2 regions of the Photobacterium sagamiensis genome follow, and region 1 is predicted to be linked to the other one. Evidence: predicted binding sites of a transcription regulator. Region 1 holds the regulator's gene; the other holds the start of a gene.
What was found. The regulator CRP, encoded in region 1, controls carbon source genes, mostly activating them, when cyclic AMP is high. The targets are predictions, from matches to a motif close to TGTGANNNNNNTCACA.

Region 1 (10,358 bases):
ATTGGTATTGTCCGCATTCTGTCGCAGCGGTGATACTGTACTGGTTGAGCAGGTCTCCTATCCCGGTTTTCTCAGTCTGGCCCGTCAGCAGCAAATATCGGTCAAACCTGTTGAAATGGATCAGGAAGGGATTCTTCCGGCCAGCCTGGAAGCGGCCTGCCGTCAATATCAGCCACGCATGATCTACAGCACCCCCACCCTGCAGAACCCGACCACGGTGACAATGGGCGAGCAACGACGCAAGGAAGTGCTGGCAGTTTGCCGCCAGTATCAGGTGTTATTTATTGAAGATGATGTCAACGGCTTACTGCCGGAACAACGCCCGACGCCAATGGTGAACCTGGATCCTGAGCAGGTGATCCATATTGGCGGTCTGTCGAAATGTCTGGCTCCGGGGCTTAGGTTAGGTTACATCCAGGTGCCGACAAGGTTGCAAAAGCGCCTTAATGCTGCCCTGCATAATCATAGCCTGATGATCAGCCCGTTATTGACTGGCCTGGCTTGCGAGCTCATCACTAACGGCGATGCTGACCGAATACTGAGTCAGATCCGTGGTGATATTTATCAGCGCCAGCAGCTGGTATCGCAGTATTTGGGTAACTTCAATATTCAACATCGCAATGACAGCTTCCATGTCTGGCTGACACTGCCAGACTATTGGTTACTGAGCGACTTTGTTAAGGCGGCTGAAGATCTGGGCGTCGTGGTGAAATCCGCCGAATTGTTTGCCCCGCCGGGGAGCACCATACCTCCGGCAGTACGTTTAGCCGTCAGCGCCCCGTTCAGTCACCATAAACTGGAACAAGGCTTGCGAATACTTGCTGAATTGTTAGAGAAAGATCCGATAAATGATTTTCCCCTATAATGCCTGTGTAGTGCCGGACTAAAGTAACAAGCATAAGTTGAAAATATCACTTCAAACATGAGTGGAACCATGATGCCTTTTAAGCCAGCGAACGGGCTGCGCAACGCCCATTTACAAACCCTGCTCCCGCGGTTTATCCGCCGCAAGCCTCTGTTCACGCCGGTGATTCAGCGCATTGAGACGCCTGACGGCGATTTCCTCGATCTGGCCTGGACAGCAGCTCCCGCTGAGCATCCACGTGATAAACCGCTAATGATTCTGTTCCACGGCTTAGAAGGCAGTTTTAACAGCCCCTATGCCAATGGCTTGCTCCATGCCGCCAGAGAACAAGGCTGGCTTGGGGTAATGATGCATTTTCGCGGTTGCAGTGGAGAGATCAACCGTCAGGCCCGCGGTTACCACTCGGGAGAAACCAGTGATGCCAGATTCTTTATTGACTGGCTGAAACAGCAATTTCCCGATGCACCCTTGTATGCTGTCGGGGTCTCGCTCGGCGGTAACATGCTGGTTAACTACTTGGCGGAAACCGGGGATGAGTCTGGATTAACCGCTGCGCAGGTGATTTCACCACCGTTGGATTTAGAAGCTTGCTCAGTGCGAATCCAACAAGGGTTTTCCAGGATCTATCAACAGTACCTGCTTAATTCACTGAAAAACACCTTAGCCAAGAAAATTACTGCCTTGCCTGATGCAATGCCCGTGGCATCAGAGCAAGTACAGCACATTCAGTCATTGTGGCAGTTTGACGATCAGGTTACCGCTCCCCTGCATGGTTTTAAAGATGCCGCCGACTACTACCAACAATGTAGCGGACTCAGTAAGCTCCATCAGGTCAAAATTCCATTGCGGATCATTCATGCGAAAGACGACCCTTTCATGACGCAACGAGTGATTCCCCTGCAACCATTGCCTGCAAATATTGATTATCACTTAACGGCGAATGGCGGTCATGTCGGATTTGTCTCCGGATCCTGGCGCAATCCTGATTTCTGGTTGGAAAAGACGGTACCGGAATGGTTTAAGAAGTTGCCAGATCCTAGAGACTAGATTCGAGTCACAAGTGTGGTCCTGTGGTCCTGTGGTCCTGTGGTCCTGTGGTCCTGTGGTCCTGCAAGCAGGCTCTCCGAGCCATAGTTGGGAGTCAAGCTGTGGCTCTTTCTCGAAACTCGAACCTAGTTACTCGAAACTGTTTATCCATAGGGCCTCAGGGCCATAGTACCGCTCTACAATCTATGAAATTAACAATATAATCAGCACCCCACTAGAAAACAGATACAGTAACTATGATTATTCCCTGGCAAGATATCGACTCTGACACCCTAGACAATCTGATTGAACACTTTGTGCTGCGCGAAGGTACTGACTATGGTGAGACCGAACTCAACATGGAACACAAGGTACAATATGTCCGAAAGCAGCTTGAATCAGGTGATGCAGTGATCGTATTTTCTGAACTGCATAAATCTGTTGATATTAAACTCCGCAGAGATCTCAATTAACGGATATCTCCCGATCAAAAACCAACTTATCCTTGACCCTGGCGCAACACCCTGTTAATAACTTTCATCGTTAACATTAACGACAGGGTATGTCATGTCTGCAAAACATCCGATTATTGCAGTAACAGGGTCTTCTGGTGCCGGCACCTCCACCACTTCAGAAGCATTTCGCAAAATGTTCAATATGATGAACTTCAATGCCGCCTGGCTGGAGGGGGATAGCTTCCATCGCTTTACCCGACCGGAAATGGATGTTGAAATTCGTAAAGCCAAAGAGCAAGGCCGCCATGTCAGCTATTTTGGTCCGCAAGCTAACGACTTTGCCCAACTGGAAACTTTTTTCCGCCAATATGGTGACGATGGCAGTGGTCAATTCCGCCGCTACCTGCATACTTTTGACGAAGCGGTCCCCTATAACCAGATGCCGGGTTCATTCACGCCATGGCAGGAACTACCTGAAAATACGGATGTGCTCTTTTACGAAGGGTTACATGGCGGTGTTGTTGATGGTGAGATCAATGCCGCACAACACGTCGATTTGCTGATTGGTATGGTGCCGATTGTGAACCTGGAATGGATACAGAAGATCGTCCGCGACACGCGTGATCGCGGCCACTCCCGGGAAGCGGTCATGGAGTCTATCGTCCGCTCGATGGACGATTACCTCAATTATATTACGCCGCAATTTTCGCGCACCCATATCAACTTCCAACGGGTGCCGACCGTCGATACATCCAACCCATTCAGTGCCAAAGGCATTCCGAGTCTGGATGAAAGCTTTGTGGTTATCCGCTTCCGCGGAATTAAAAATGTCGATTTTCCGTATCTGCTATCAATGATCCAGGGCTCGTTTATGTCTCGCCATAACACCCTGGTGGTACCGGGCGGAAAAATGAGCTTTGCGATGGAGCTGATCATGCGACCGCTGATCCAGAAGTTAGTCGAAACCGGAAAGATAGGATAAACCCGACGCGAGAGGTGAGTGGCGAGTAACGAGATGCGTGCTTCTCGTTACCCGACACTATATTAGGGTCTTAATACCTACGGTGGTCCTGTGGTCCTGTGGTCCTGTGGTCCTGTAAGCAGGCTCTCCGAGCCATAGTTGGGGGTCAAGCTGTGGCTCTTTCTCGAAACTCGAACCTAATTACTCGAAACTGTTTATCCTTAGGTCCTCAGGGCCATAGCACCGCTTTTCTCGATACCCGGCTCTCGTCACGCGAAACCTAGGCTTTAACTATCTCATACGAATGGGTCATTTCGACCCCTTCGCCCAGCATCAGGCATACTGAGCAATATTTCTGCAGTGAATCTGCAACAACACTGGCAACCCGAGCCTCATCCAGATCATGGCCTGTGACCACAAAATGCAGGTTAGCCGAGGTAAAAATACGCGGTGACTGTTCACGGCGAACAGAAGAAATCTGCGCCTCACAGCCGGCAATGTTCTGGCCAGCTGATTGCAAACCGTCGACAACATCAACTGAGCTACAGCCACCAGCAGCCATCAATACCATTTCCATCGGACTTGGTGCTTTTTCGCCCCCATTGCCATCCATGACGACACTGTGACCAGAATCTGACTGTCCCAGAAAGGTCATTCCTTCTACCCATTTCACTCGTGATTGCATTGCTTTCTCCTTACTTCAAACAGGGTAATTCTGCATTAACTAACAACTGTGTGATCATGTGCACACTTATGAGTACCAAATGGCCATTTCAGGTAGATCAATATCAAGAAAAAGACGCGGAAAAAAGATAAACTCTCAAGTAAATATTCAAGTGAACTTGCAGCCTAGCGGCTGAATGAATATCCTAATCAGCGAACAATTCTATTGTTAGGCCCAGCCTTGAATTATATGGATGTCGTTGTTGGGCAACAAACGCAGAGGAAGTTAGTAATATGGTTCCAGGTAAACCTCAAACAGATCCAACTCTAGAGTGGTTTCTTTCCCATTGCCACATTCACAAATATCCGTCAAAGAGTACTTTGATCCATGCGGGAGAGAAAGCAGAAACTCTCTACTACATTGTGAAAGGTTCTGTTGCCGTATTGATCAAGGATGAAGAAGGCAAAGAAATGATCCTGTCTTACCTTAACCAAGGTGACTTCATCGGTGAGCTAGGCTTATTTGAAGAAGAGCAGGAACGTACTGCATGGGTACGTGCCAAGAGTCCTTGTGAAGTGGCAGAAATTTCTTTCAAAAAATTCCGTCAGCTTATTCAGGTCAACCCTGATATTCTGATGCGTCTTTCTGCACAGATGGCCAACCGTTTGCAAATCACTAGCCAGAAAGTAGGCGATCTTGCATTCCTTGATGTAACAGGCCGTATTGCACAGACATTGCTAAACCTTGCAAAACAACCTGATGCAATGACTCACCCAGACGGTATGCAAATTAAGATCACCCGTCAGGAAATCGGTCAGATTGTGGGCTGTTCGCGTGAGACGGTAGGTCGTATCCTTAAGATGCTGGAAGAGCAGAATCTGATTTCTGCCCACGGCAAAACTATCGTGGTTTACGGTACTCGCTAACCGACCAACGACTTCGATTAATAAAAAGCCGCTTAATGCGGCTTTTTTTGTAACTGCGAAACATATCACTATCACCAAAAAGCATAAAAAGATCTCAAAACGTATATTCTGCCGTAACCGTCACTGTTTATTCACTTGCCAACAGCAATACCAATGCTACATTATGCATATCTAATATTTATGAGAGGTCTTGATATGGATATCGAACGCTTTTCTCCACATACCCTGGTTCCCGCTACGGCTGTCATTGCAGCCTTACCCGCGACCATTGAAATGACTGGTTTTAGCGATCCTCGTCATTACCTTGAGCAACAAACCCTGTTCAGCCAGCGTCAACGCACCGTGCATGGTAATGAGCTATGGAGCCCTACTTTAGATTGCCACCAAGCAAACCAATAATTGAAACGAAAACAGCGGCCAAGGCCGCTGTTTTATCACTGTTTCCTACTCTTACTAACTCGTACTTTCGAAGATCTTATCCGCCGACGCTTCAACAAACCCACGGTACAGTTCACCATCCGTCTGAGGATAGCGCTTAGCAAACTCGTAGAAGCCGCCAGGGATTATTTTCTCACCATCAAGAAAGCCCACCGCCACCTTGTCAGCCATAGTGGCAGACTGCTCCAGCATCACCTCTGGACTCCCTTTCACCTCACCGCCAGACTCATTAATCGCAAAACCATTGTGACGCAGCAGATGGTTCACTTCATGGATCTCAGTGAACTGCTCCAGCTGATTAATACTGACGGTAAAATGATTGGCCCCAAAGCCATGCGCAGCAACCCAGCCGGCATACTCGCTTTCTGCCGATAACATCTCATACGTCGCCGAATCGATATCCCACAAACGTCCACAGCAAACAAACTCAGGTTCATGAATTGCCTGCTCCGGCACCTGATCAACCAGTTCGCGTACCGTTTCCTGTAACAGCGAAGAACACTGCCCCACCATCAGTTCACTGATAAATACTTTCGGTGCTAACGGGTTCGGATGCTCAAAATGCTCTGCATACAGCTTTTTTGCTTCAAAATGATACCTACCACATGGCTTATAGCCAATTGCAATAAATGGGGCTGCCAGCTTATCCAGCCCCACTTTCGGTAAATTGAAGGTACGCAGTGCGATGTGATCATTGAGCAAGGGTTCATCTTCGGTTAACAGTGCATGAACCTGAGCCGCAGACGGACAAAGACGTTGTATATAGTCTTGCCACAGGGCATTAAATAATTGCTCCACTCTTTCCATGATGAATATTTCCCCTTGCTGATAATGATTGCCGTAGTCGACGTATACCGGTGCTTACAACTGCACCCCAGGTGACAGCTGGGCTGGCAGCTCAGTTTGTTCACCTTCCATCGATGCCATAGGGTAAGCACAATAGTCTGCGGCATAATAAGCGCTTGGGCGTAAGTTGCCTGATGCTCCAGGCCCGCCAAACGGGGCATCACCGCTGGCTCCAGTCAACTGACGGTTGCGGTTCACAATACCGGCACGGATATGATCAATAAAATATTGCCATTCCGCATCATCGGTAGAAATCAGGCCAGCTGACAAACCATAGCGAGTATCATTCGCCATCGCGACGGCCTGAGGCAGATCCTGATAACGGACAACCTGAAGCAATGGGCCAAAGTATTCTTCATCTGGCAGCTCAGCAACTTGGCTCACTTCAATAATAGCAGGCGTGACTACCGCCCCCTGGCCACGTTTCGCTTCAAGTAATAGCTCTGCGCCTAAACTCACCAGATTTGCTTGCGCGGCAATGATGCCGTCAGCCGCGCGTTCAGAAATTTGCGGCCCCATAAACGGTTGCGGTTCAGCAAATGGCCCATCAATTTTTAGCTGACCTGTCGCTTTAACCAGACGGTTCAGAATCGCGTCACCTTCCGGCCCCTGCGGTAAATACAGGCGGCGAGCACACGTACAGCGCTGGCCTGCACTGATAAAGGCTGACTGAATAATAGTGTAGACCGTCGCATCAAGCTCGCCATAGGCTTTCGAGATCACCATCGGGTTATTGCCACCCATCTCCAGCGCCAGCATCTTGCCTGGCTGTCCGGCAAACTGACGGTGCAGGATGTGGCCGGTATTGGCACTACCGGTAAACAGCAAACCATCAATCCCTTTCGAGCTCGCAAGTGCTTCACCTGTCGGACGCGCACCCTGAACCATATTCAACACACCTTCAGGTAAGCCAGCTTGTTGCCACAGCTTCATGGTTTCTTCTGCCACTTTTGGTGTCAGATCTGAAGGCTTAAAGACCACGGTATTGCCAGATAGCAGGGCCGGCACAATATGACCGTTGGGTAAATGGCCGGGGAAGTTATATGGGCCAAATACCGCCATGACGCCCAGCGGGCGGTGGCGCAAGACTGCCGCAGTACCTGCGATATCTTTTTGCCTTTCACCGGTTCGCTCATGGTAAGCGCGCAGTGAAATAGCTATTTTACCGACCATTGCACCGGCTTCCGTTCGGGTTTCCCACAACGGCTTACCGGTCTCTTCAGCAATAGTACGGGCAATATGCTCACTGTGTTCTTTCACCAGTTCAGCAAATTTTTCCACAATAGCCTGGCGCTCGGCTAGATCTGTTTTGCGCCAGTCCACCAGGGCTTCACGGGCACTGGTCACGGCCTGTTCAACTTGTTCCTGGGTAGCAGCCAGCCCTTGCCAAATCACTTCGCCACTAAAAGGGTTCAGTGACTGCATCTGTTCACCCTGCCCCGCCAACCAGTTTCCAGCAATCCATTGAGTCATGATGTTCTCCTTTCTCTGCCCGTTGTTTACTGGGCGATCAACCGTACCGAATCGCCATTCTTAACCTGTAATGCTGCCGCCATTTCCGGCGTGATCAGCGCTACATTACGTTCACCATCGACCGCGACCTTGCCGACAGCTGCCCGGAAGTTCGCAAAGGAAGTATTACTCACCAAATAGTCATGCGAACCGTTGTGTTCGTCGATTTCGACAGTGCAACGCTTCGAATGGCGTACCGATTCAATGTTGCGCACATCACACTCAACCGTCGGGCCAGCATCAAAAATATCGACATAACCACGACAGCAGAAACCCTCGTTTTCCAGCAAACGCAGTGCCGGGCGGGTTTTCTCATGTACCTGACCAATCACCGCTTGTGCTTCCGGGCTCAGCAGATTGACGTAAATTGGCAACTTAGGCATCAAGTCGGCGATAAAGCCTTTTGCCCCAATACCAGTCAGGTAATCAGCATGGACAAAATCGATGGAGAAAAAATGCTCTCTCAGCCATTCCCAGAAAGGCGAGTGGCCCTCTTCATCGGACACCCCGCGCATTTCCGCCAGCACGGTTTCAGAAAAACGGTGTTTGTGCTCAGCCAACATTAAAAACCGGCACTTTGATAACAGGCGGCCATTCAAACCATGGCGCCATTCCGGCCGTAAGAACAACGTACATAACTCACTGTTACCCGTGTAGTTATTGCCAAAAGTCAGTACTTTCACCACATTGTGCACACCAAGGCGGCGTGAAGCATGTACCACAGTGCTGAGGTGGTAGGTATAGAAAGGGGTATCTAAGCCAATTGCGGCCTCTATTGCCGTGGTCCCTGCAATTTCACCCGTTTCCGTATCTTCAGCAACCATCAGGTAGCCTTCCGTTCCCGGCTCGGTGACCTCTTTGGTAAAGCTCTCTACTGAGTGGGAGATCCTGTTACGCAGAATTTCCTCGTTAACAGGCAGTGAAGTAAAACCATGACCTGATTCTTCTGCACAGCGCATAAGCGCCGGATAATCAGCTTCGGTAATAGGACGAATAACCAGCATCAAATTCCCTCCAGATGCAGGTAGCGACAGGCGTCGCTAACCATATTTATTGTAACTACATCAATTTTTGTAACTACATGACTTGTTGTAACCACCTGAATAGTTGTTACGACGGAATGTACTGCCCCCTCTTAAATCATGGGAAAGGGCAGTGACAGGCTTTCCTGCCCATCACTGCCTGAGCAAAACATGTTTACGATGTTACTGTGTATGAAGTTTAGCAATTGCACGCTCTAAACGTGCCATTCCTTCATCTACGTCGGCTTTATCAATCACCAGTGATGGCGTAAAGCGCACCACATTGGTACCCGCGACCAGCACCATCAGGCCTTCTTCACCTGCGGCGAGCAGAATATCGCGAGCCCGGCCCTGCCATTTTTCATTCAGAGCGGCACCTAATAGCAGACCTTTACCTCGCACCTCCTCAAAGGTTGGGTACTTGGCATTAATTTTCGCCAATGCATCACGGAACCATTGCTCGCGCTCTTTAACGCCAGCCAGTACTTCCGGCTTGGTCACTTCATCAATCACGGCTTCTGCAACGGCACACGCCAATGGGTTACCGCCATAGGTTGAACCATGCGTGCCTACTTTCATGTGTGTCGCGAGCTCTGAGGTAGTCAGCATTGCGCCAATAGGAAAGCCACCACCCAGTGATTTCGCAGTACTCAGAATATCAGGTGTGACACCCAGCCCCTGGTAAGCATAAAAATCACCCGTCCGACCGTTACCGGTTTGAACTTCGTCAAAAATCAGCAGTGCATTGTGTTTATCACACAGCTCACGGACACCCTGAATAAATTCAGATGTCGGGGAGATAATTCCCCCTTCTCCTTGCAACGGCTCCATCATCACCGCACAGGTGTGATCAGACATCAACTCGGCTAAGGCCGCTAAGTCGTTATAAGGGATATGGGAGACAGCCTGTGGTTTAGGACCGAAGCCATCAGAGTAGGCCGCCTGACCACCCACGGTTACCGTAAAGAATGTACGGCCGTGGAATCCCTTCTCGAAGGCAATAATTTCTGATTTCTCAGGGCCAAATTTATCCGCGGCGTAACGACGAGCCAGTTTTAGTGCCGCCTCATTCGCTTCAGCACCAGAGTTCGCAAAGAACACCTTTTCAGCAAAGCTGTGCTCAGTGAGCTTTTTCGCCAGACGTAAAGCAGGTTCGTTAGTCATCACATTGCTGAGGTGCCATAACTTATCGGCTTGCGATTTTAGTGCATTCACCATTGCAGGATGACAATGCCCCAGGCAGCTCACCGCAATACCGCCGGCAAAGTCAATGTATTCGCGATCATCCTGATCCCAAATACGTGCCCCTTGTCCCCTCACCGGAATAATCTGCATCGGGGAATAACAAGGTACCATTACTTCATCAAATAACTTACGTTCTACTTTTTGATCCGTTGCCATCACATTATCCTTCTGTGCACGCCGTCTTAAGCATAGTATTTACATTTTATTAACCAATTCCAATAGCAGAATATTTTTTTTGTCTGACAAAGAAATTGTTCACACCCAGTTTATGTACATATTTATGCGGGATAAAGGAAAAGTTATTAAGTGGCAATTGGATAAAGCTGTTTTTCCATCTAGGAAACAATGCGTGCTGTAAAATAGGCTAGTGAATAAGATTGCTCGCAGTATTCAGTAAA
Region 2 (10,358 bases), on a different contig from region 1:
ATAGCATTTGTAAGCCATTGTATGAAAGACACTTTCAACGATTCTAATGGTTTCAGGATATAACGATGAATAACGAAAATACCCCAACACTGTTTTGGTTGGACTACGAAACCTTTGGTGCTAAGCCAGCCACCGATCGCCCGTGCCAGTTTGCTGGTATTCGCACCGATATGGATCTCAACATCCTCGGTGAGCCTCTGGTTATTTACTGTCAGCCTCCCAGTGATTACCTGCCGTCACCGGAAGCCTGCTTGATTACCGGCATTACGCCACAGGAAGCCCAGCAAAAAGGGCTTTCTGAGCCCGAATTTATCGCCAGAATTCATGAAGAGTTATCGAAGCCCAATACCTGCGTGATTGGTTATAACAATGTCCGCTTCGATGATGAGGTAACGCGTTATACGCTCTATCGAAATTTCTTTGACCCATACGCATGGTGCTGGCAGAACGGTAACTCTCGTTGGGATTTACTCGACATTATGCGTACCTGTTATGCCTTAAGGCCTGAAGGCATTAACTGGCCTAACAATGAAGACGGTCTTCCGAGTTTTAAACTTGAGGCTCTTTCGGTGGCCAATGGTATTGAACATGCCAATGCGCACGATGCAATGGCCGATGTGTATGCGACGATTGAACTGGCAAAAATTTTAAAAACCAAGCAGCCAAAGTTATTTGACTACTTGTTCAGTTTGCGCCACAAACGTCAGCTGCAAGAGTTAATCGACATTGTTAATCTCACCCCGCTAGTACATGTTTCTGGCATGTTTGGGGTTGGCTGTGGCAATACCAGCTGGATTGTTCCGATGGCATGGCACCCTGATAATAAGAATGCCGTGATCACCGTGAACCTTGCGCAGGATCCGACACCATTAATTGAGCTGGATGCAGATACGTTAAGAGAACGGCTCTATACCAAGCGTAGCGAACTAAGCCCAGATGAGCTGCCTGTACCGGTTAAGCTGGTGCATATCAATAAATGTCCGGTTCTTGCTCCGGCTAAAACACTAAAGGCTGAAGATGCCGAACGTCTTGGTATTGATCGCGAGCAGTGCCTGAAGAATTTACAGCTGCTTAAAGAGCACCCTGAAGTTCGGGAAAAACTATTGGCCATATTCAGTGTCGATCGTGAGTTCGCTGCCAATGATAATGTGGATGCCATGTTATACGATGGTTTCTTCTCTCATGCAGATCGTTCTGCGATGGATATTATTCGTGAGACAGCACCAGAGTCACTGAGCAGCTTAGATTTGAAGGTTGATGATAAGCGTATCAAGCCTTTGCTATTTCGTTATCGTGCACGTAATTATCCGATGACGCTCGATTATGCAGAGCAGCAAAAATGGAAACATCACTGCCAGGATTTCTTTGAAGACAACCTGCCAACTTACATGGAAAACTTTGAATCGCTCGCGCTTATACATCAATCTAACGAAAAGAAGATGCAGATCCTCAAAGACTTGTATGACTATGTTAACAATCTAGTGTCTTAATCTGGATATTGGCAAAGCGATTGCTCGCCAATCATAATTCCATTATGACAATGATAAGTAACAGATAATCTAACTGAATGTGTGAAGCCCGTTAGCCCATATCGCTAACGGGCTTTTTTTTAAGGCAATATTCCATAAACGAAATTTGAACTTCCCCGCAATGCCATCAACACTTATATCAGTCTGATCTGTTTTGAGACACTGGTGAATTTCACGCCTCGACGATAATTGAGGCCCTATTGCAACACGTTTTTATTGATGAGCATGCGCCGCGTTAGTTTCTGGTTATGTATGACTGTATAGCTGGTTAATGAAGCGATTCACCATCATGTAGCACGAAGTGACTATGCCATGACGACAAAAGCAATGACCCGTTGTTACCGATTCCAGCATGTCGATTTTGAGCCGGATTTACGTTTATTGGTCTGGCCGGATGAAACTGAGACACAGCTGACGGTTCATGAAACCCAGTTACTGGAGGTATTATGCTACTTCGCTGGTGAAGTGATCAACCTGCAAGCAATCTACGATAAAATGTTCATTCAGCCAGATTTGGATAATGATTTAAACCAGCCCCCGATTGACTTAAACACCATTCTTGTCTCGCTAAGTAGAAAACTTGATCAAAACGGTTCTATGGCGATTCCGATTCAGGTAATACCGAATTACGGATTTCGCGTTCCTTTACCAGAAAAAACGTGTCGTTTGGTACATACTGTTAAAGAAACCGCCCAGCCAGGATCTATTGCTCCCCCAGCAAAACCTGAGCTCTCCGCCACTGAAAATATTGTAAAGAACAGCCTTTTTCACAAAATCTCCGTATTACTGCTAGCGCTGGCTGGTGTGGCATTATTTCTGCTCTCTGAATTTATTTAAGTCACCACACTTCGTCATTCCGTAAAGTGAGGCACGAACTTATACGGAATCTAAGGATCACGCGGTGAGAGCTGGATCCCGGATATTTCGTTCCTCAATTCCGGGATGACGTATTTAGGAGCTTCAACTATTAATAATTTATGTGAAAGAGTACCAATCTATTCTCGCTGAACTCTGCATCTTGAACTGCCTGATTATATCCAGCGTACTAAATGTGGCTTAGATCACAATTATTTTGTATGATGAATCTGTTATTGACCGTATTTGAAGGGCTTATGGGTTATCTGCGTTCTTTCGTTATCATCTTTCTTTGTCTGATGCTGGGCAAAGGCGTTCAAGCATTTACCCACGTTGCCATTCCTGGCAGCATCATTGGGATGCTCATTCTTTTTGTCGTGCTATCGATGGGGCTTATTCCTTCACATTGGGCAAAAGACGGCTGTCACCTTCTCATTCGCCATATGGCTTTATTATTTGTGCCCGTTGGTGTTGGGCTCATGAATTATTTAGATCTGCTAACGGCGAATACCTGGCCGATCCTTCTTAGTACTATCGGAAGCAGCATGGTCGTTTTCCTTGTCATTGGTATTGCAGCACATCATAAGGAAAAAGAATGATCTGGCTTATTACTACATTGGTTGTTTTTTATCTGGCTCGGCTGTTTTCCAAACATTTTCAGCACCCTATTATTAATCCGCTTCTTATCTGTCTTGTTGTCATCATTCCATTATTGATGTGGCTGAATATTCCTTATGAGCGTTACTTCGAGCAAAACAAGTGGTTGAATTATTTATTAGAGCCTGCGGTTGTTGCCCTGGCCTTTCCCCTCTATGAGCAACTCTCTCAAATTCGCCAGAAATGGAAAGTGATCTTCACTGTCTGTTTAACTGGTAGCCTGTTATCAATGATCACGGGTGCCGGTATTGCTTTGTTCATGGGCGCAGATCCCCAGCTGACAGCCAGTATTTTGCCTAAATCAGTGACAACCCCTATTGCAATGGCCGTCGCAGAGCAAGTGGGAGGAGTTCCGGCTATTGCCGCTGTTATGGTGATTATCGCCGGATTATTTGGTGCGGTATTAGGTTATCCGCTATTTCGTTTATTTGGTATTAAAGCCCCCATTGCAAGAGGTTTAACCATGGGTACGGTATCGCATGCATTAGGTACGGCAAAAGCAGCCGAAGAAAACTATCAGGAAGGGGCTTTTAGTTCGTTAGCTTTAGTGATTTGCGGAATTTTGACATCGTTCCTGGCGCCAGTTGTTTACCCGCTGATCCTGGCATTATTTGGCTACTAGGGCCTGTTTATCTTTCAACATTGCTGCCATTGTTAATCATAAAGAGACACCGTTTAACGTGCTTGCAATCGCATACATTACTAAGTCATTGATAAGTAAGCAGCCGAATTGCAAAAGTTTGTGTGACACCACTCTCAGAAATGTATGGCATGAAACAAACATTGCACTTGTGTGACATGGATCACACCTGATTTTGAAATGCTCGCCTACAATGTTTCTCCATCAACGATACGGAGTAACAACACATGCATGCTAAAGTAATGGATGCTTTAGGCTCTTTGCCCACTGATCTTGCTTCAGCGGTAAAACCTATTTTGGTAGAGGCTGACTTTGACGCTACCTTAAGTCCCGAACAGTTCGAAGAATTGCTCAAAAAAACACAAATGACTGACAGTGAACTGCGTGTTGCCCTTCTTCCTGTTGCTGCTGCTTATTCCGTTACACCTATTTCGCATTTCAATGTTGGTGCCATCGTCCGAGGCAATTCCGGTCGCCTGTATTTCGGTGCCAATATGGAGTTTGTCGGTGCATCGCTTTCCCAGACCATTCATGCTGAACAATCTGCAATTAGCCATGCTTGGGTGAAAGGTGAAACAGGTATCTCTGATATTACGATTAACTACAGCCCATGCGGCCACTGCCGTCAGTTCATGAATGAGCTAACGACAGCAAAAGAGTTGGTCGTTCAACTGCCTGAGCGTGATGCAATGACCCTTCAACAATATCTGCCTGAGTCGTTCGGCCCGGCAGATCTCAATATTACTGACGCTCTGCTTGCAGAGGTTGATCACGGGTTAACTACTCAGGAAAGTGATGAACTGGCAACCATTGCCTGCCAGGCTGCGAACCTTGCTCATGCGCCTTATACCCACAACTACAGTGGTGTTGCACTCAAAGCAAAAGACGGCAAAACCTTTACCGGCATGTACGCTGAAAATGCGGCATTCAACCCTAGCCTGCCACCATTGCAAGTTGCCTTGGTGAACATGAACATGGCTGGTTACCCGTTAGCAGAAATTGCGGAAGCGGCATTGGTTGAGAAAGCTGACAGCACTATCAGCCACCTTGCAGATACGCAAGCTACGCTTGAAGCACTGAACCCTGATATCCCGCTGATCTACGTTGCGGCATAATCGTTCAATAAGGCAATTTGTTTTAAACAGTGCCTATAACGATTGAGATAATACCCTTCAATAAAAACCGCCTTCTGGCGGTTTTTCTTTTAGAATCAAAGCCAACCCTAATACCAATTACGATCAGTTCAGAGTATTATCCGTCAATATTATTATTATCAGTCTATTTCCATGTCTCACAAACACAACCCAGTACAAGGTGCAAGCTGGATGCTCACCGCGGGGCTTGCTTTTGCCCTCGTAAATAGCTTAGCGCAATATTTGAGCGTAATACTGCAATTACCGTCGACTACGATCGCCTTCATCCAATACTTTATTGCGTTAATTGCCATGCTTCCCTGGCTGAGATCTTTGGGGCTGCGTCAGGCACTACGTACCAATCATTTAGGGCAACATTGTTTTCGTGTATTCCTCTCTGTCATTGGTATTCAGCTTTGGCTATGGGCACTCGCTTACCCTGTACCTATCTGGCAAGGTATCGCTTTGTTGATGACATCACCGTTGTTTGCCACAATCGGATCGGGTTTATTCCTGAAGGAAAAAGTGGGTACTGCGAGATGGGTAGCAACATTAGCCGGTTTTATCGGTGCGATGGTTATCTTAGAGCCTTGGGCTGATACATTTAACTGGGCATCTCTGTTACCGGTTGGGGCGGCTTTCTTCTGGGCCGGCTATTCACTAATGGTGAAGAAGCTATCAGTCTACGACCCACCGACTACGATGGTGGTTTATCTGCTGTTACTGATCACCCCCTTTAACCTGTTTCTGGCCGCTCCTGAGTTTTCATTTCCTGATCAAGGCCTGACATGGGGATTACTGGCTGCAGCGGGTCTATTAACGGCTCTGGCGCAATGGGCCATCGCGAAAGCGTATGCGGCCGCTGATGCTTCATTCGTTCAGCCTTTTGACCATGCGAAACTGCCACTTAATGTGTTAGCTGGCTGGGTGGTTTTCGGCTGGGCTCCACCAGGTCGCCTATGGCTGGGCGCAGCAATTATTATCGCTTCGGTGGCTTTTATCACCCAGTGGGAAAATCGTAAAAGAAAATCTTATTTATAAATAAGATAGAAACAACAAGGGTTAGCACATGGCTAACCCTTTTTTTGGTGGATCTCGATAATCGCTGCTGTAAATCCAATCGATAATGAAAAGAACAGCATTAAGCGCTTTAATACGTCAGAATCGAACTCGGAAGCCCAGTGCTGCCTCTAAATCCATATCAACATCTTCAACCACATACAATGTTGGTCCGACTTCGCCATAAAATTCAAAACTATTTACCGGCACCTCAAAACCAACGCCAGAACGGATACCCACTTTGTCATTCTTGTTATCAACAAACTGCCCGCCCACGTATGTATAAAAACTGTTTAACTCACCATTGTTAAGCAGTGATCCCAGATTAAAGGTTTTATCAAATGCGACACCAAAATCATCAATGCCTAACGAGAATCGTAGATCGTCTTGTTTATATTGGATCCCTGACATAGGGCTGCCGAAGAAAATACCTATGCTTTGGGTGGCTTGTGCTGAAAATGGAACAACAAGAAATAACGCCAATCCGATTAATAACTTCTTCATCTTAATTCTGCCTTTTGTAGAGATAAGAGGTAATTTAACGATAAAGTTCACTTAACTCGATGCCCTCAGAACATGTCTGACACAACTTTGACAATGAGAACGGCATATCAATACGTTAGCAGCCTTTGGTCAGTATCACCACAGATTCTCTGAAATAGCCATCCACACTCCTTTGCAGACAATAACTAACCGATGAATATTTCAGCGAAAACCATAAAGGCAAACGTTTGCGTTGATAGTAAAATCGGGTATGATCTGCCCCAGTATCAACACATACCGTAAGGAAATTCGATGTTAGGTTCAGCAACTCGTTCTGATGCAACCCGTGTACTGTTACTTGGTTCTGGAGAACTCGGTAAAGAAGTGGCTATTGAATGCCAGCGCTTAGGTATTGAGGTGATTGCGGTTGACCGTTATGACAATGCTCCTGCGATGCAGGTTGCCCATCGTAGCCACGTTATTGATATGCTTGATGGCGAATCCTTAAAAAAAGTGATTGAACAAGAACAGCCGCATTACGTTGTTCCTGAAATTGAAGCCATTGCTACCGATACCCTGGTTGCGCTAGAGGCTAATGGCGTGAATATTGTTCCTACTGCCAATGCCACTCAGCTGACCATGAACCGAGAAGGCATTCGTCGTCTGGCCGCTGAAGAGTTGGGTATTGCGACATCGCCTTACGAGTTTTCTGAGCAATATACTGATTTCGTCGCTGCTGTTGAACGCATTGGTACACCCTGTGTTGTTAAGCCAATTATGAGCTCTTCAGGTAAAGGTCAGAGCGTTATCAAAACGTCGGCTGATATCGAATCTGCCTGGCAGTATGCTCAGGAAGGCGGCCGTGCAGGTGCGGGGCGCGTTATCGTTGAAGGTTTTGTCGAGTTTGATTACGAGATCACCCTACTAACCGTGCGTGCTGTTGACGGTATTCACTTCTGTGCGCCAATCGGTCACCGTCAGGAAGATGGGGACTATCGTGAATCGTGGCAGCCACAGCAGATGTCTGAGGCAGCAATTAAAGCGGCACAAGACGTTGCAGCAAAAGTAGTTAACGCGCTGGGTGGTTATGGCCTGTTTGGTGTTGAACTGTTCATTAAAGGTGACGAAGTCTTATTTAGCGAAGTATCACCTCGCCCGCATGATACCGGTATGGTAACGCTTATTTCGCAGGAACTCTCCGAGTTCGCCCTGCACGTTCGCGCATTCTTAGGACTGCCAATTCACAGTATTACCCAATACGGCCCGTCAGCGTCTGCCGTTATTCTTGCTGAAGGGGTTTCTGAGAATATCCGTTTTGATAACCTGGCAGCGGCTCTGGCCCGTCCGCAAACTCAAGTCCGGTTATTTGCCAAGCCAGAGATTAATGGCCGTCGTCGCCTTGGTGTGGCCCTGACACGCCGTGACAGTACGGAACAGGCTGTCTCTGATGCAATCGCCGCTGCTGCTGCCGTTAAGGTCGTTTTCTAACGCTTGATAGCAAAATGTAAAAAGGAGCCGATATCGGCTCCTTTTTTCGATCACTTCTCGATCAACCAGATCTCTTCAGCAAAGCGGGTTAAGCCGCGCTGACGTCGGGGATGCGATTCATCTGCATCATCACGCGCTAGATGAGTCACTCGACAATCTTTGAACAGACTCTCGACTTCCTCTTTGGAAACACTGAATGGAGGCCCGTCAAGCTGCTCCTGCGGATAATCCAGCGTCACTAATAGGATACGCCCACTTTCTTTCAACAACGCCAGCAGACGCTCTGCGTACATCTGGCGCATATTTTGTGGCATCGCAATTAATGCCGCACGATCATAAACCACATCAACGGGTTCAACCCGTGCCGAGAAAAAGTCACCGCAATGAATGGTGATTTCATCAAACTCATAAACCGTTTCGGCGCCTACCCCACTCACCATTGGCGTGTAGAGCTGCTCTGCAAAGAACGCTTTCACGGCGATGTCACTCAGTTCAATGCCAATAACGTTATCGTGCCGTTGAGCAAGCCAGATAAGATCAATTGATTTACCGCACATAGGTACAAGAACACGGTCATCACGCGTCGCTTTCACTGCGTGCCAATGTTCTGTTAGCGCCGGGTTGGTATCATTCAGGTGAAAACCAATACGATTTTCAGCCCAGCGGCTATGCCAAAATTCTGCGTTCATGTTTGTTCCTGTTTCTGTTTCTTATTAGACTGACTTTTACGGATATACCGATTGGCAATTAGTTGACCACACTTTGTTTGCTGAATCTACAGCTACCAAAAGTGGCGGTATGAGTAAGCTCACCAGATTGATAGCAGGCGTTTTTTCGCTACGTCAAACGCAAAAAAGGATGCCGAGGCATCCTTTTCTGTCAATCATGCTTAACAATTGCGAAGCTGGATTGAGAATCTGTTCTTCAATTTTTCTTTATGAGTGTCATTCAACAAACGATAGAAACAAGACAGATCACGACACTCTGAATAGTTTAATCGAATCTCGGCGAACCGTTACGCCACGGAAAGTTACAGGCTCAAGCAAAGTCATTAACTGCTTAGACACAAAAAACTTGCCGCCATAGCTGCGATCACCACCACGATTTACCCAATTAGCAAATTCATCTGCCAGGTTGAACATAGAGTTACCAACAAGCAGTACAAGTACTTTTGCTACTTCACTGTCATTCTGTCGATTAAACTCAGAATCACGAACTTTCTTACGATATTCGTCGACGATTCTTTCAAGGCACTCAAATCTGCTCATATACACCACCATAAAAAAAGAGGAGCGGATACTACTGCTCAACACCAATGAAATCAACCCATGAAGGTCGGATTATTGCGACAAAATGCGTTATTTTTTCATGTTGATAACATGTACCCTCAAATATGTCATATAAATCACTGTTTAAGATCAACTTTTGAGCCACTAACCCTATAACTGCATTTAAAATACAGGTTTTATAATTTAGGATAAAGTCAGTTCCGCTCCCTAGGCAACAGTATGAAATCGACAGCTACAAACATCTTAATCGGTACACTCAACACTGAGTTTAAAACCATTCGCGCGATGGTGAATATCTATTGCCATGACCATCATCAGAAGTCTGAGCTTTGTCAGCATTGCAAAGACTTTCTTGATTACGCACAAATACGTTTAGACCGTTGTCCATACGGTGAACAGAAACCAACTTGCCGTCGTTGCCCTATTCACTGCTATAAAGCTGACTACAAAGCCATGTCACAAACGATCATGCGCTATGCCGGCCCCAAAATGATAATGAAACATCCTGTTTTGGCTATTCGTCATCTTATCGCTGAAAAGCGTCCTGTTCCTGCAAAACCAGAACCCGGCGCATCTAACCGGCACAAACGTAAACAACGAGCAAGCAATAAACAAGAAGTCAGTTAGCGGTAATAATCCACTACCTGAATGTTTTCTGGCTCATTACCACCAGAAAGATCCATACTAAAGCTGTTAGCGCCCAATACTTTAACGGTTGGGCCAGCTTTACCCGTGACACTCACGCCTTCAATTTTGCGAAACATTTTAGCATCATCGTAATGCATGGTCACGGTTACCGTTATCGCTTCATTTGAGGATAAATCGAACTGACAGATCCCTGTCGGGCAATAAACATCAATTTGTGCCTGCGCGCTAATCTTAATTTCCTCGACATTGTTAACAGGTGAAGCGGCTAACTGAACCTCTTCACTGCACCCCACCAGTGCCAACATAACACCAAATGCCGAGCCTGCGATTACTCTCTTCCTCACCGTGATCTCCCGTTCTAGCATCAAGGGTATTAAGGCAAAACACTATTTTACTGATGGAAACCAATATCCCCAACCATTAGCCATGTTTTTTGTATGTGTTTTTCAACATTGCCTTTATTGTGCCTTTAACGCAGGATGTATTTGCGAAGGCGCTGATTAATACTGTCGAGAATTATCATCATGGAGCAGTATTGGTCTTGTCTGGTGCTCAAGGCGGATGGCTATCATCCCCG

Region 2: a site for CRP is predicted at 2,580-2,595, ahead of L4D76_RS22480 (CidA/LrgA family protein). Genes of this name have one in related genera too.

The regions. Positions count from the first base shown of each region.
Region 1 is NZ_JAKJSP010000045.1:38,696-49,053, reverse strand. It holds gene L4D76_RS20435 (aminotransferase-like domain-containing protein) at 1-865, shown strand, start outside; gene L4D76_RS20430 (hydrolase) at 935-1,912, shown strand; gene L4D76_RS20425 (YheU family protein) at 2,149-2,364, shown strand; gene L4D76_RS20420 (phosphoribulokinase) at 2,459-3,328, shown strand; gene L4D76_RS20415 (OsmC family protein) at 3,588-3,992, opposite strand; gene crp (cAMP-activated global transcriptional regulator CRP) at 4,265-4,897, shown strand; gene L4D76_RS20405 (hypothetical protein) at 5,093-5,296, shown strand; gene L4D76_RS20400 (DUF1338 domain-containing protein) at 5,351-6,142, opposite strand; gene astD (succinylglutamate-semialdehyde dehydrogenase) at 6,197-7,654, opposite strand; gene astA (arginine N-succinyltransferase) at 7,681-8,697, opposite strand; gene L4D76_RS20385 (aspartate aminotransferase family protein) at 8,899-10,116, opposite strand.
Region 2 is NZ_JAKJSP010000054.1:12,633-22,990, forward strand. It holds gene sbcB (exodeoxyribonuclease I) at 66-1,490, shown strand; gene L4D76_RS22475 (hypothetical protein) at 1,842-2,366, shown strand; gene L4D76_RS22480 (CidA/LrgA family protein) at 2,606-2,983, shown strand; gene L4D76_RS22485 (CidB/LrgB family autolysis modulator) at 2,980-3,663, shown strand; gene cdd (cytidine deaminase) at 3,909-4,796, shown strand; gene L4D76_RS22495 (DMT family transporter) at 4,968-5,855, shown strand; gene L4D76_RS22500 (hypothetical protein) at 5,973-6,377, opposite strand; gene purT (formate-dependent phosphoribosylglycinamide formyltransferase) at 6,669-7,844, shown strand; gene L4D76_RS22510 (thiopurine S-methyltransferase) at 7,895-8,533, opposite strand; gene L4D76_RS22515 (hypothetical protein) at 8,819-9,112, opposite strand; gene L4D76_RS22520 (nitrous oxide-stimulated promoter family protein) at 9,353-9,760, shown strand; gene L4D76_RS22525 (spore gernimation protein) at 9,757-10,125, opposite strand.